DNA from 4 places in the Paenibacillus sp. VT-400 genome. Region 2 is predicted to be linked to each of the others. Evidence: riboswitches for the same ligand, from Rfam matches in the RefSeq annotation. Region 2 holds a riboswitch; each other region holds the start of a gene.
What was found. Region 2 has a riboswitch for cyclic di-AMP ahead of EL84_RS16600 (C40 family peptidase). Riboswitches for the same ligand answer to the same signal wherever they lie in the genome.

Region 1: another riboswitch for cyclic di-AMP. It lies ahead of EL84_RS23820 (3D domain-containing protein); the one in region 2 lies ahead of EL84_RS16600 (C40 family peptidase).
Region 3: another riboswitch for cyclic di-AMP. It lies ahead of EL84_RS06505 (C40 family peptidase); the one in region 2 lies ahead of EL84_RS16600 (C40 family peptidase).
Region 4: another riboswitch for cyclic di-AMP. It lies ahead of EL84_RS30270 (3D domain-containing protein); the one in region 2 lies ahead of EL84_RS16600 (C40 family peptidase).

The regions. Positions count from the first base shown of each region.
Region 1 covers NZ_LELF01000067.1:2,999,617-3,003,286, forward strand. The annotation lists gene EL84_RS23810 (hypothetical protein) at 1-178, opposite strand, end outside; gene EL84_RS23815 (polysaccharide deacetylase family protein) at 332-1,123, shown strand; gene EL84_RS23820 (3D domain-containing protein) at 1,231-1,905, opposite strand; cyclic di-AMP (ydaO/yuaA leader) riboswitch at 1,908-2,102, opposite strand; gene EL84_RS23825 (amino acid ABC transporter ATP-binding protein) at 2,327-3,049, opposite strand; gene EL84_RS23830 (ABC transporter substrate-binding protein/permease) at 3,036-3,670, opposite strand, start outside.
Region 2 covers NZ_LELF01000067.1:1,291,982-1,295,651, forward strand. The annotation lists gene EL84_RS16590 (carboxymuconolactone decarboxylase family protein) at 1-48, shown strand, start outside; gene EL84_RS16595 (hypothetical protein) at 118-816, opposite strand; gene EL84_RS16600 (C40 family peptidase) at 941-1,405, opposite strand; cyclic di-AMP (ydaO/yuaA leader) riboswitch at 1,411-1,542, opposite strand; gene pelA (pectate lyase) at 1,962-2,924, shown strand; tRNA gene EL84_RS16610 (tRNA-Leu) at 3,101-3,184, shown strand; gene EL84_RS16615 (carbohydrate-binding protein) at 3,330-3,670, opposite strand, start outside.
Region 3 covers NZ_LELF01000050.1:28,184-31,853, forward strand. The annotation lists gene EL84_RS06495 (M1 family metallopeptidase) at 1-1,032, shown strand, start outside; gene EL84_RS06500 (hypothetical protein) at 1,043-1,894, shown strand; cyclic di-AMP (ydaO/yuaA leader) riboswitch at 2,140-2,277, shown strand; gene EL84_RS06505 (C40 family peptidase) at 2,281-2,751, shown strand; gene EL84_RS06510 (GNAT family N-acetyltransferase) at 3,108-3,602, shown strand.
Region 4 covers NZ_LELF01000069.1:50,851-54,520, reverse strand. The annotation lists gene EL84_RS30275 (TatD family hydrolase) at 317-1,087, shown strand; cyclic di-AMP (ydaO/yuaA leader) riboswitch at 1,329-1,582, shown strand; gene EL84_RS30270 (3D domain-containing protein) at 1,856-3,040, shown strand; gene rnmV (ribonuclease M5) at 3,196-3,670, shown strand, end outside.

The DNA of each region.
Region 1 (3,670 bases), 1.7 Mb from region 2:
ACAGCTCTTGTTCTTTATGCCCAGGAATATGTACCGTCGACCCGCTTACGCGCTCATAATCCACGTAGAACGTGGCTACTGCGCCAATATGTGCCTTACCTCCGGTAACGAGAAAAACCTTATCTTCTCCTGCTTCAATCACCTGTAAACGTATGGATTTCAAATCATATGTACTCATACCCATCCACCTATCCTTTTCTATATGTTATATATGGAGGAATTATGGCTGTCATGAGCTAAATCCACAATGAAACTTCTCACACTGCGCATATTTTATGGAGCCCCCGGGCATACCAAGGAGAACGTCATTTTGGAAAAGGAGGCCGATATTATGCGCGTACGCCTCATTATGCTGATGGTTATCGTTATTTTTCTCGGAGGATATCATGCTCCAGTTTCATCGCGGGATGTTTCAAGCCCGCCAAGTGAATCAGTATCAGGTTCGGATTCTGCGGAAGAAGAACAACTGACATTGGGACAATTACGTCAAAAATATGCCGATACGTTCAAAACCAATGGTCCTTCAACCAAGAAGGTTGCACTGACTTTTGATGATGTACCTGATCCACGATTTACTCCACAAGTGCTGGATGTATTGAAGAAATACAATGTCAGAGCTACATTCTTTATCGTGGGTAGTCGTGCTGAGAAACATCCGGATCTGGTGAAACGCATCGTTAAGGAAGGGCATATGGTTGGTAATCACAGCTACAATCATCCTGAATTCAGTAAGCTGTCGATGAATGCCTTTCGCAAACAAATTTTACATACCGGGGATATTATTCGACGTTTGGCAGGATATACGCCCAAGATGATTCGGCCGCCTTATGGAGACATTAATGAAGAACAGCTGAGATGGGCTGCCAAACAACACTATAGCATTGTGAACTGGAACGTAGACTCCCTGGACTGGAAAGGCCTTTCAAAGGAACAGGTGAAAGATAACATCCTGTCTGCCGTGAAACCTGGCTCCATCGTTCTGCAACATGCTGGAGGCGGTGTAGGGTCAAACCTGAACGGCACGATTGAGGCTTTGCCTGAAATTGTTGAGGAACTACGTAATCGGGGATATGAACTGGTCACCTTGGACGAAATGTTGGGATTGCCAAAGGCCAAAGATTAGGACGACCGTGATAACAAATAATGAGAATATTAAAAGGGTGCTGTTCAATCGCGAATTAGCGACTGGCAGACACCCTGTTTGAATTCATTTTAAATGTTATTTTCTCTCTACTTCAGAATGTACAGCTCGATATCCTGAAAACCAAATGAGCTTACAGACTGTTTGCTACCCGGGATAAAGATATCAATCCGGTGACCCTTGATTGCACCGCCCACATCACGTGCTGTGGCTACAAAAGCTTGTTTTGGCAATCCTGGATGGCTGTGACCAGTTACCAGTACTTTAGTTCCAAGTGGAATTACACTTGGATCAACTGCAATCGTGCCCAGTTCAAGGTCATTTCCGAAATAATCGACTGCACCCCATCCTCCATTTTCAGACGGATCTGCAGAGTATGCCGTTGCTTTCACGTTAACGGCTTTGCTGTAATCGAATGTCTTACCCCAGGCTTGAACCACTTTGTTATCTGCGTTAACGTCCAAGCTCGCTGTAGTAACAGTCTTCGCTTGGGTCTTGCTCTCCGTTGCCGCAGCGGCTGCTACATTGTTTGCCTTACCGGGAATCGTAATTTTCAAACCACCATAAATGTTGTAAGCCGAAATGTCGTTGTTTGCTTTAACCAACGTGTTGAGTGCTACTCCATATTGTTTTGATAAGGTGTAGAAGGTATCCCCTTCTTTGGCCACATGAACTGAATCGGCGTGAGCCGGAACGGCTTGAATGAGCATTGCTGTTGTCATTAATGCTATTGCTGTTTTGGCTATACGTTTCTTGTTAATCATGGTCTTCCTCCCTCATTGTGCCTGCGAAGTTAGTTGTCGGATTCGGATGAGGAGCCCACCCTATAGGTTATTCGTTACATTTGAAACGTTATGTACCCAATTCACCCCAAGCAGTGTGCTGTAGATCTTCCCCCTGCACAATCTGCATCGTTACATCCCCCGCACTCCCTGTCCGGAAGTTTCGGCAGAGATCAATATATCACAATTTTGTAACCTGAACTTGTAGTAATTCTTACCAAATGGTTTTTAGCATGTCATCAACTGTAAGAATACTGGATAATTCAGAAAAGTTGGCGAACCGACTTCTTTATATTTGGTAACAGAAAAGTTACTTTTCCGAATCCACACGTGATTATTATCCATAAAAAAATAGCATTACCGACTCGAAGTCAGTAACGCTATTTGATCAACCATTTAACATTTAGAGTACTTTGGCAAGAAAATCACGTGTACGTGAATTTTTTGGAGCTCCAAAAACCTCATCAGGTGTTCCCTCTTCCACAATAACCCCGCCATCCATGAACAGGATTCGGTCTCCCACTTCACGTGCAAAACCCATCTCATGTGTTACGATGACCATCGTCATTCCGCCTTCTGCAAGACGTTTCATGACATCCAGCACTTCACCGACCATCTCAGGGTCCAGTGCCGACGTAGGCTCGTCAAACAGCATCACATGCGGCTGCATGGCCAATGCTCTAGCAATGGCGATCCGCTGTTTCTGTCCACCAGACAGCTGATTCGGGAATGTATCTTTTTTATCGTACAAGCCCACGGTGTTAAGCAAATCAGCAGCAATTTTTTCCGCTTCCTGAGTCGATTGTTTCTTCACTTTAATCGGAGCAATCGTGATGTTTTGCTGTACCGTTTTGTGTGGGAACAGGTTGAAGTGCTGGAACACCATGCCCATTTTTTCCCGAGTTGCATTAATGTTGTGCTTCGGATCGGTGATTGACACGCCTTCAAAATCAATCTCACCCGAGGTAGGCTGTTCCAACAGGTTCAGACAACGTAAGAAAGTACTTTTACCTGAACCGGAAGGGCCGATGACTACAACAACCTCACCTTTGCCAATCGTCACGTTAATGCCCTTAAGCACATCGTTATTACCATAAGATTTGTGTAATTGTCTAACGTCTATCACTTGCACTCAACTTCCTTTCCAGTCGTCCCAGCAGCTTGGACAAAATGAACGTCATTACAAAGTAGATGGCTGCTGCAATCAAAAATGGACTCAAGCCTTGGTACGTAATGTTTTTGACCACACTTGCCTGATACATAATGTCCACCATACCGATAACGGAGATAATGGAGGATTCTTTGATGATAGTTATGAATTCATTACCGATCGCCGGTAATACAGCTTTGAATGCCTGTGGCAATATGATATAACGCATCGCGGCGCCTCTGCCCATTCCGAGGGAGCGAGCTGCTTCCAACTGACCACGATCCACACCTTGGATACCTGCACGGAAAATCTCCGCCAGATACGCACCACTATTAATGGAAAGCGTGATGATACCTGCCTGAAGTGCAGTGAAGTTAATGCCAAAGCTCAGGGAAAAACCATAGTAAATAATCATCAATTGTACCAACATCGGTGTGCCACGGATCACTTCAACGTAAGCAGTACCGATCCAGCGCAAGATTGCAGCGTCATGCAAACGGAACAAACAGATGATCAATCCAATAATTACCCCGAAGATAACCCCAAGTGCAGACAACAGAAGTGTGTATCCTACACCTGTAGCATAGAAACTTTTGT
Region 2 (3,670 bases):
CATGCCCTGTCTCAGGGTGCGATGCGAGTGCAGAAGGCGTTGCATTAAACTTAAGAAAATTTGCAAAAATAAAACATGGTCATACCCTGTTAGCACAGGAGTATGACCATGTTTTATTTAAAGTTCATCTTTACTTGTTTTACTGTTAAGTGTTTTATTGTATTTGTCCACGTCCGCAAATTTTTCCATTACGGAATAGCGTGCCTTATAATTTATTACTGATGATTTAGTCCGATATTCAATGGTGGATCGGTCACTGGTCCACTTATAAATAAAAGCGTTATTATAGCTTTCGAGCTCTGGTTTACCATATTTGTTCGTAAGCTCTTCCAAAATTTCATCAGATTCCGGATTAGTTAAAGTACGAAAATCGTAACTTGCTTCAATCAGTAAGTAATCATCCAAAGGATATTCATATGCTTGCTTCATCATGTCCTCTAATTGCTCATCCAATGTCTTTCGTATCTCATCTTTTCTTGCGTCTGTCGTATTTTCGTTATCAAGTTCCTCACGCAATTTGTTGTTATCTTCTATTTTTTCTGATATTCCTTCATTATCCAATAAATTAGTAAAGGAGTATTCTGCGTCTGCAGTCTTACCCAGAACCACCACATCGGAATAATTAATACTTTTTTCATGATCATTATGTACTTTTTCTTCATAGTTTGTGTTTCCGTTTTTTTCTTCAGATGAAATGACCTTGTTTATTTTACTCCCCCAAGATACTTCTCTGAAATCTTTAACTGTTTCACTACTGCAACCTAAACTACCTATTACTAAAATAACAAAACTTAAAACAAACATTAACTTTTTCAATTGTTCTCCTCATCTCCTTTTATTTCCTAAAACATTTTACATTGTTTAAGAAAGCAGTTGAAGACAAAAAATGGTTAAACAAAAAAGGCATCCGGTTAATAACCGATGCCTTTTTGTATGTGAATTACATTTTACCTAACATTTTATCGTACATAAACTGTCCAGTTACCCGACGTGCTGTTACGTAGCGGTCATTGAAGTATGGATTCGATAACTTCGTGATGCTTACACCTTTACTGCTGGAGGCATGAGCGAATTGTCCGCCGCCGATATATACACCTGTATGTGAAATGCCTTTGCCTGTTGTATTAAAGAACACCAGATCACCTGTCCGAACATTGCTCTTGGATACGGGAGTACCTGCTTTGGCTTGCTGCTGCGAAGTACGTGGTAATTCAATGCTGTATTTGTTGAAAAGATATCTCATAAAACCAGAACAGTCGAAGCCGGCTACAGTTGTGCCACCCCATTTGTAAGGAATACCTGTCATGTTGTTCACTACGGAGTTGATACTGCTTGCCTCTGTGCTTGTTGCCCCGGATGTAAATAATACAGCTGCTCCAAAAATGGAGATAATCAGTTTTTTCAAAATCAATGTTCTCCCTTCGATGCCTACGGAGTTAGCTAAGGGTTCGGTAGAAGGTTCCCTATATTTCCTATGTATAAGAATAATTCACCCAAATTGGTTCCCCCGTTTTCAAACATGAAACTCGGCAATGAATAATTAAGTTTTTGTAACTATTTGAAACTATATTGCATAAATGCGTAATTGTCAAACCCATTTAAACCCTTTCTTAATACCTCAATGTTAGCGGAATTAAGGTTTTTATATGAAAAAAGGGATCGAGTTTGGGTATCATTCATGACAAAAACGTCATTATTGATTCGTGTAAGACGAATTTGGATAAATAGATAGGTTTGTCATGAGTTAAAAGAACTATTCCGTTATGTAGAATTAGAGAGATTATATTCATTAAGTTGCATATATTGACAAAAATCGATTTTTTGCATATTATCTGATTATCCAATCCACATATTGGATTAAAATTGATTTTATTATGCGATAAATACAAATAAAGGAGGTTTAGAGACGCGTATCATAGGTAAAGTAGAAGTGGAAGATTTATAAAAACGAACATAGGAGAGTGTTACATTTGAAAGCGAAGAAAATAATTACTTTTGTCCTGGCATGTACGATGGTGTTCTCAGCAGTTGGAATGGCAGTTCTCCCTGTAGGGACGGTATCTGCTGCAGATGCGTCGGGTACTACAGCGAGTATTTCTGATATTTTGAAGAACCAGCTGCCGGATGGAGGTTGGAGAAAAGATTATAAACAGACAAGTGGAGAGTGGGCAAAGTCCACGATAGACAACAAGGCTACATACTCAGAAATTAGAAGATTGGCGAAGGAATTTAAAAAGACGAATGATCCGCGTTACTCCACAGCTGCAATCAAAGGAATTAACTTTTTGATCAACATGCAGTATTCAAACGGCGGGTGGCCACAAGTTTACCAAAGCTCCGGATACCACAAGCACATCACTTACAATGATGATGCCATGATTAATGTAATGATCATGCTGGATGAAGTAGCGGCACGCAAAGGTGATTTCTCATTTATCGACAGTACACTTGCTAACCGCAGTAAAAATTCAGTTGCCAAAGGTGTGGAGGCGATTCTGAATACACAGGTCGTTTCAGGTGGTAAGCTGACAGCATGGGGACAACAACATGATTCCAGCTCTCTTAAACCAGCGAGCGCAAGAATCTACGAAGTGCCATCGCTGACAGCTGGAGAGAGTGTAACGATTGTTAAATTTCTGAAAACCAGACCTGCTAACGCTAAAATTACCGCATCCATTAAAGGAGCGGAGGCTTGGTTTAACAAAGTGAAAATTACGGGTTACAAGTATGAAAGAGCTAATGGAGATAGTAAAATTATCGCTGATTCCAAAGCTGCACCAATTTGGGCACGCTTCTATGAGATCGGAACGGATAAACCAATCTTTATTGGTCGTGACGGGGTAGTTAAATACAAATTAAGTGATATTGATAAAGAAAGAAGAGGCGGTTATGCATGGTATGGCAACTGGCCTTCCAAGCTGTAATTTGTAGTATGCTTCCGTATTAATGAACCAAACTATTAGCAACAGTTAAAGGTAAGGCCCGAATCGACATGGACGTCTGATTCGGGCTTTATTGTTATTATTTTCAGTGTTGACATGATAGATTACGCATGATATATTATTTCTTGTCGCCGATATGGATGACGAAGATACAATATGCGGTCGTGGCGGAATTGGCAGACGCGCACGGTTCAGGTCCGTGTGGGCTAACCCCCGTGGAGGTTCGAGTCCTCTCGACCGCATCTAATAAAAAGACTCCTTAAGCTAACGCTTAAGGAGTCTTTTTTTGCATTTTTTGATATAACACTAACTTTAGTGATGAGTATTCAAGAGGTTAGTGCTTAGCTGCACGTACAGCAAATGTCTTCCATCAGCCATACGGAACGTTTATTGTGCTGCGGTAACATTAACGCTGTCAATATTCGGTCCTTCCGATCCGGTGGTAACCACTTTCAATGTATTGGTCCCCGTGTTCATGGGGACCTGTATTGTTTTTTCAACCCAAGTGGACCAGCTTCCCGTAGCCGGAAAGGGCTCGTTGCTGATGACTTTGGTTCCGTTCACAAAAATGTCGAGGTTCCGAGTGCCGCTTTCCAGCGCATAACGAAACTTTACGTTTTTGGTACCTGTTGTCGTGTTATTAATGCCGTTCCATTGAATGGCCGAACCAGTCATCGCATTGAAGTTAACATACCCGGACCCAGTGTAACCGGTGTAGATTGTTTCAA
Region 3 (3,670 bases), on a different contig from region 2:
GTACGAATCAAGTTATATCTGGACCCAGCTCATCAGGATCTGAAAGAACGTTATTTCTACGCCGCGAAGGCCGCTCTAGCCAATTATAGCAAATGGTTTGGCCCATATCCTTATGCTACCTTATCCATCGTAGTTCCACCCAAAGCGGGGAATGGCGCTGGAGGTATGGAATACCCTACGCTAGTTACAGCCTTTGGAGCCGATGACACCACGCCAGGTTATGACCTGGAACGTACCGTAGTCCACGAGATCGGACACCAGTACTTCTACGGCATGGTTGCCAGCAACGAATTCGAGGAAGCCTGGCTGGATGAAGGGTTCACCTCTTATGCAGAAGACAAACTGATGGAGCAGGAATACGGATTGATTCCGAATCTGCCGGTACAATCGGGACTGATTACGTCTCCTTCATCCTTAACACAAGAATCCTGGAAGTTCGATTCACAGAATGAGTATGCGGCCAATGTCTATACACGTGGCAAGCTTGTATTACTTGGTATCGAACATCAAGTCGGTGCCAAAAAGATGGAACGCATTCTCTCTACCTATGTGAAGAAATACCGCTTCAAACATCCCACTTCGGCTGATTTTCAAAACGTTGTGGAACAAGTGACCCGCACTTCCTGGTCTGATTATTTTGATCAATACGTCTATAGTAACGGGATGGCTGACTTTGCTGTAGAGAAGATTCGTGTTACGCCCGTACAGAAAGACGGTCAAACATTGTACGAGTCATCCGTGACGATCGCAAAAAAAGGGAGTGATTACAACGCCGTTCCTGTTCGCATTGCCTTTGAAGACGGGCATATCCTCACCAAGCAATGGAATGGCAAAGAAGATCGCATCACGTATAAATTAACTCACACATCCCCCGTATCCTGGGCCATGACCGATCCCCTGTACTCGATCGTGCTGGAGAACCGCCATATGAACAATTTCCTGAAATCCGGACTGGATGAGCAGACGAAGTCCCGCTGGAGCATGAGTGTAACCAAACTATTAGAAGCCATATTCGGAGGTCTGTCATGGTGAGGTGGAAACGGTGAAAGCGAAAATACGTGAAGGCTGGTTTCTCGTCCGTCAGCATATGTTCATTGCCGCACTCTTATTTCTTTATCAACTCATTTGGGGATATTTCTTCTATCGAATGGTACAATCGGCGGTCATCCCACTACTCCTTCGCTATCCAGATGCTGATGCCGGTGAGCTGAGTACACTTTTGTTCAAAATGGAAAGTCAACTTAACCTGTCTACCCATCCGGAGGTTCTTCGTTATCTATGGATTCTCGGGGGCATGCTGCTGGTTCGCATGTTGATCAGCCCCCTCATTCAGGCAGGACTGCTCTACTCACTTCAGCACTTTAATTCTACAGAAGAGCGCATCCCCTTTGTCCGCGGAATCAAAAATCTGTGGAAACCGATGCTGCTGCTCCACACCATACGTACATTATTGATGCTTCTGCCCGCCTACTGGCTCATACCGAAGCTCTACTCGATTCTCATGGACGGATTTCATTCCCTTCAATTACTTTTGCCTGGTATACCTTATGTTGCTGCCTGGATTGTATATGGTTGGATCATCCACCATGTCATACTCTATATGCAGTTCGGTGTTTCGGCACCAGAAGGAGAAGGCGGGGCTCACGGTACCCTCAAAGCACTCTGGATTGCACTGCGTCATCTCATCGCTGTAATCGGCATTGCACTTCTACTGGGTGGAGTACACCTGCTCGTCTTTGGGGCATTCACTACAGCCTCATGGTTATTAACGGGACTGACCGGACTTATACTACAACAGACGTATCCACTTGCCAGATGTCTATTGAGTCTGTGGAAAATATGCAGCCATTTCCGATTATGGCAGTCCAAAATATCCAAAGGTGAGAGCAGATAGTTTAAAAATTGTTACCATCACATGTTAAACTCATGGCCTAATATGTACTTATAAATAGGCAAACCTCAACCTTTCCCCGTCAAAGGTCGAGGTTTTTTTTGCTAAATTTGTTGCTAAACGTTGCCAAAGCCGTACTCCTCTGTTACAATAATCGCAGTGAGTTTTTAGTAACAACTTTGTAATCTTTACATTCATATTTGTAACTACTTAAAATTAAATCGTCATTTCTTGATTTCGCAGGTGCATAACTAGCATAGCCAAATTCCTGGCACCTGGGAAGCGGGGGAACCAGTTATGGGTGAATTGATCTTGCTACAGAGGGATCATAGGGGACCTTCAACCGAATCCTTAAGCTAACCTCGCAGGCATTGGAAGGGGAATATCTCTTGTTCAAGAAGAAATTAACCGCAGCTGTACTTAGCATCACATTCGCTTTATCGCTTGGTGCAGGTAGCGCATTCGCAGATTCAAAGATGGACACAGTAATTGATTCAGCAATGGGAACTACATACAAAAGTGGGGGAACAACGCTTAACGGCTTTGACTGCTCCGGATTTACACGGTATGTATTCGACAAGTTGGGTATTGATTTGGCACGCCAATCCAGTTCCCAATTCGACATGGGCGATTCCGTATCCCGCATGGAGATGAGAGCTGGCGATCTGGTGTTCTTTAATACAACAGGTAAAGGCGTATCCCATGTAGGAATCTTTGTAGGGGATGGAAAGTTCGCACACTCCTCTTCTTCCAAAGGCGTTACGATCAGTGCATTGAGTGAAAACTATTGGGCCAATCGTTATGTTGGCGCAAAACGGATTATGAGCACGGACGCATATGAATCACTGGCCCTTGACTAGGGACAAGCTGAGCAACATGATGCTGTAACCATTAAACATACTGGAACGAAGCAAGAAGCATAACAGAACCGCCCGGTACATTCTCCGCAGGAATGTATCCGGCGGTTTTTTTGTGCTTCAATCCTTATTCATGTTGCAAGTTATACTCGGGTTATATCCTGCGACATCAACAGGTTCATTTTGCGTTCGTTCGTCCGTGCCCTTATGATGTTTTTACCCATCCCGTTATAATATAAACGAAATTACCGGAACTTTTGTTTCATTTTTTTTTCTTGGGAAGGAAGACTTGCTAAATGAACATCACTTTTGTAGAGTGGACAAAGAGTTCTGTTTCAAGGAAAGGAGCATGCAGGTGTATGAAGGAAACCCCTGTGACGTTTCACGTTGTACCCATGCGAGAAGAACATGCGGAGCTTATCTGCAGCTGGCAGTATGATCCGCCTTACAATATCTACAGCTGGCTCCCCTGGGAGCAGATGAAGGCTCTGGAAGTGGAATTCGGAGATGCACAGCTGCGGCAGGAGCAATATGCGATCGTCCTGGATCAGAACGATCGTATATGTGGGTTTGCTCAATACTTCCCACTTCAAGGGGTAACCCGGATTGGCCTTGGCATGCATCCAGAGCTGTGTGGTCAGGGTCAAGGGACAGCTTTTGTCACTGCCATTGTACAGGAAGCTATTCGCCGAAATCCCACGAATGAGATTGATCTGGAAGTACTCACTTGGAATGCTCGTGCCATTCAAGTTTATCTAAAGAGTGGATTTGTCACCCAGGATACATACGAACGACAGACCCCAAGCGGCTTGAAGCCCTTTCACTGTATGGTTTATGAAGGGCCTCGCGGTTAGAATCCATTGCAAAACAACCAAATTTGCCCCTTGTTATGTGATTAGTTCAAAAAATTCCCACAAAATGC
Region 4 (3,670 bases), on a different contig from region 2:
CGATGAAGAATTTCGATATCAAAACACTTTCTAAAAGAGCTATTTTTCATGATACAGTAATCTGCTTTAATGGGGAGTATATGTAGATCGACATAATTTTGTAAATGCAAGTAGGCAGAATGAGCAAAATCAACAATATATAGATCAGAATATCCGTATATCTTCTATATATTGTAGTTGTGAAGAAACAAACGTAATGATGTAATACACAGATACCCAAAATGTTTTATGTATGAGTCATTGAATTATTGAATTTTACAAATTGGATTTTGAAAAAGAAGATAGTCGTTATTTCGACATGAAGGGAGATACAGACATGATGCTGTTCGACACACATACACATCTGGATGCACCACAATTCGACGAGGACCGCGAGGACATGATTCAGCGTGCTGTGGATGCAGGAGTTGGTCGCATGATCAACATTGGCTTTAACCGGGAGACGATTCCAACCACAATGAAACTCGCCGAAACATATGACTTTATATATGCAGCTGTAGGGTGGCATCCCGTAGATGCGATCACAATGCAGGAGGGCGATTTGGAGTGGATTGCATCTTTATGCAAGCATGAAAAAGTGGTTGCGATCGGTGAGATTGGATTGGATTATCACTGGGATACTTCACCAAAAGAAATACAGCATCGCGTATTACGACAACAAATTGCTTTGGCGCGTGAAGTGAACATGCCAATTGTCATCCATAATCGGGATGCACATGAGGATATCATAAGAATTTTGCGTGAAGAGAAGGCGGGCGAAGTTGGTGGTGTGATGCACTCGTTCTCGGGCAGCTGGGAAACAGCAAAAAGTTGCCTCGATATGGGCTTCCATCTCTCCTTCGGAGGACCGATCACATTCAAAAATGCAAAGCAACCCAAAGAGGTGCTGGAGAAGGTTCCTATGGACCGGTTTTTCATTGAAACAGATGCTCCATATTTGACACCGCACCCTTATCGTGGGAAGCGAAATGAGACAGCGCATGTACGTCTGGTTGCAGAGGCAGCTGCGGAAATTAAAGGCATTTCGGTGGAGGAAATTGCTGCAATAACAACCAAAAATGCCATGGAACGATTTGGGATTCGTTAAAAAAACGAGCAAATGAGGTGAAAAAGGCAGGTAAGCGGAGGTAATTTGCCCTTTGATCCAAATAAATCAAGAATATTACAATATTTTAACCAAATATTCAGAAAAACGTACTTGATCAACGCTTTACAACATGCATCAAAACAGGATATCATCTTTTCAGTGAATTGTTGTGCGGAAAATTGGACAGATGTTCGGGGGATGAACAAAGGGACACTTTCCGATGAAACAACATTACTTTCATGAATCAGTCTCGCTGAGTCTCCGTTATCGGAGAGCGGGGGAACCAATAGGGCTTAAACATCGGTGTATTTGGCCGATGCGCAACGTTCGCTGACCCAAAAGCAGCGAAGGGAACTGCGAAGCCGTATTTGATTTCTTCTTTGGGTCTCGGGGTGAATTCAAGGGCGTCCGCCATGAGCGGGTGACCCAAGATAGGGCGGCTCTCTTTCGCCCGAACCCGACAGCTAACCTCGCAAGCGGAAAAAGAGAGGCAACCTCGTGCATGAATTTCCGATATTCAAAATCATTCGGAAGCCACGAAAGAGTTCCTCTTACACTCTTTCTTTGGCTTTTTTGTTTTTGAATAAAAGAAATATTGTCATCATACGGTAGGTATTCAGGAGGATGACATCATGTTGCGAAGATTGATTCATGGTGCAGAACCGGATTATGTTGGTCCAATCTGTGTTCTGTAGAAAATTTGGTATAGTCACGTCAAAGACATCATGCATTACTTTAGACGGCGAGGCTATGAAGGAGGACGGAGAAGTGGGCACATTCCAACCAGAAGAGACCCATGAGTCACGATCATCCAGTAAGTCTTTCGCGTTGCGGTGGAAGCATGAGAACATGCGTCAAATGGCATTGATCGCGATTTTCTCAATTGCGCTTACAATCATGATCTTGTTAGTCGTTTACGGTCAGGCCGGGAAACAAATTTCACTGGTTATTGATGGCAAAGCTCAGGTGGTAGAGACTCGTACAGGAATGCTTCAGGAAATGCTGGAGGAGCAGTCGATCACAGTCAGCCCTCACGATAAGGTATCCATGTCCATGAATGGGGCGTTAACAGATGGAGACCGAATCGTTATTGAGCGGGCCGTTCCAGTTAACATTACGGCAGACGGAGACACCAAGACTCTGTATACAACCGATTCATCGGTAGAAGATGCAATTCAAAAATCAGGTATTCAAGTTGAAAGTAATGATAAAGTGTATCCGGCGCTTGGAACTGCGATCAAACCGGAGATGAAGATCCGTGTAGTGCGCGTAACAAAGCGTACAGTGGACGTAGAGCAACCGATCGCTTACAAAGTCATTAAAACGGCTGACCCTAGCTTGTACAAAGGGGATAACCGTGTCGTTGTGAACGGCAAAGAAGGCACAATTGTGCAGCATATCGAAAAGGTATTTCAGGATGGAGAATTGGTCTCCAAAAAAATGGTCGGCAAATCTGTCGCGAATAATCGTGTAGATAAAGTGATCGCTGTCGGCACCAAAGCAAAACCGGTCGTGAAAGAACCTGAGATTCAGACCGTATCGGCTCAAACGTCAACAACCAAAAAGGCTACAACAACGAACTCGAAGAAAACATCTGCCTCGGGCAGCAAAGTGATTACCGTATCCGGGACTTCTTTTAAATACTCCAAAGTACTTAAAAATGTATCCATGACTGCCTACTCTTCCGAAGAGCCTGGCATTGGAACTAAAACAGCTTCCGGTACTCGTGTAACGGAAGGGCGCACCATTGCGGTTGATCCCAAAGTCATTCCAATTGGCTGGTGGGTATATATCGAAGGTCTGGGATTCCGTCGTGCGGAAGATACAGGCGGTGCCATTAAAGGCAACAAAATTGATGTGTATTATGACAGTGTGAAGCATGCCCTGAATTTTGGACGTAAGAAAGGCAAGACGGTCTACGTGATCGGTCCGGTGAAGCCGGAAGCGAACTAAAATCGTTTTACTTTGAAATGGGAATGCTATAAAATAGTTGCATGAATGATTCATGCGGAATATGCGGCGGAGGAGTCTGAATTCAGTCTCCCCCGCCGTTTGGCAGAGAAGAGGATATTCCTCTTCTTTTTGCGTTAGAAAGGAAGAAATGGAACATGATAAAAGAAGTCATTGTGGTGGAAGGCCGTGACGATACGGTAGCTATCCGTCGGGCCGTGGAAGCCGATACCATAGAAACAGGTGGATCAGCCATCAACCAACGCATTCTGAAGCGGATTGCGCTTGCTCAGGAGAGACGGGGAGTCATTGTACTGACAGATCCGGATCATGCTGGCGAACGCATTCGTAAAATTATTGCGAACAAGGTCCCTGGCTGCAAACATGCCTTCATTCCGGAAGCCGATGCAACGCGCAAAGGGGACATTGGGGTGGAGAATGCCTCACCCGAGGCGATCCGTCATGCGTTGGCGCGCGTACATACTTCATACGAAGGTGCTCCGAGCCTGATCGATTGGGAGGACCTGATCGCGGCAGGACTTATTGTGCATCCGCAGGCTGCTGCACGTCGTATGGAGATGGGCAATCTGCTAGGCATCGGTTATTGTAATGGTAAGCAGTTCCACAAACGTC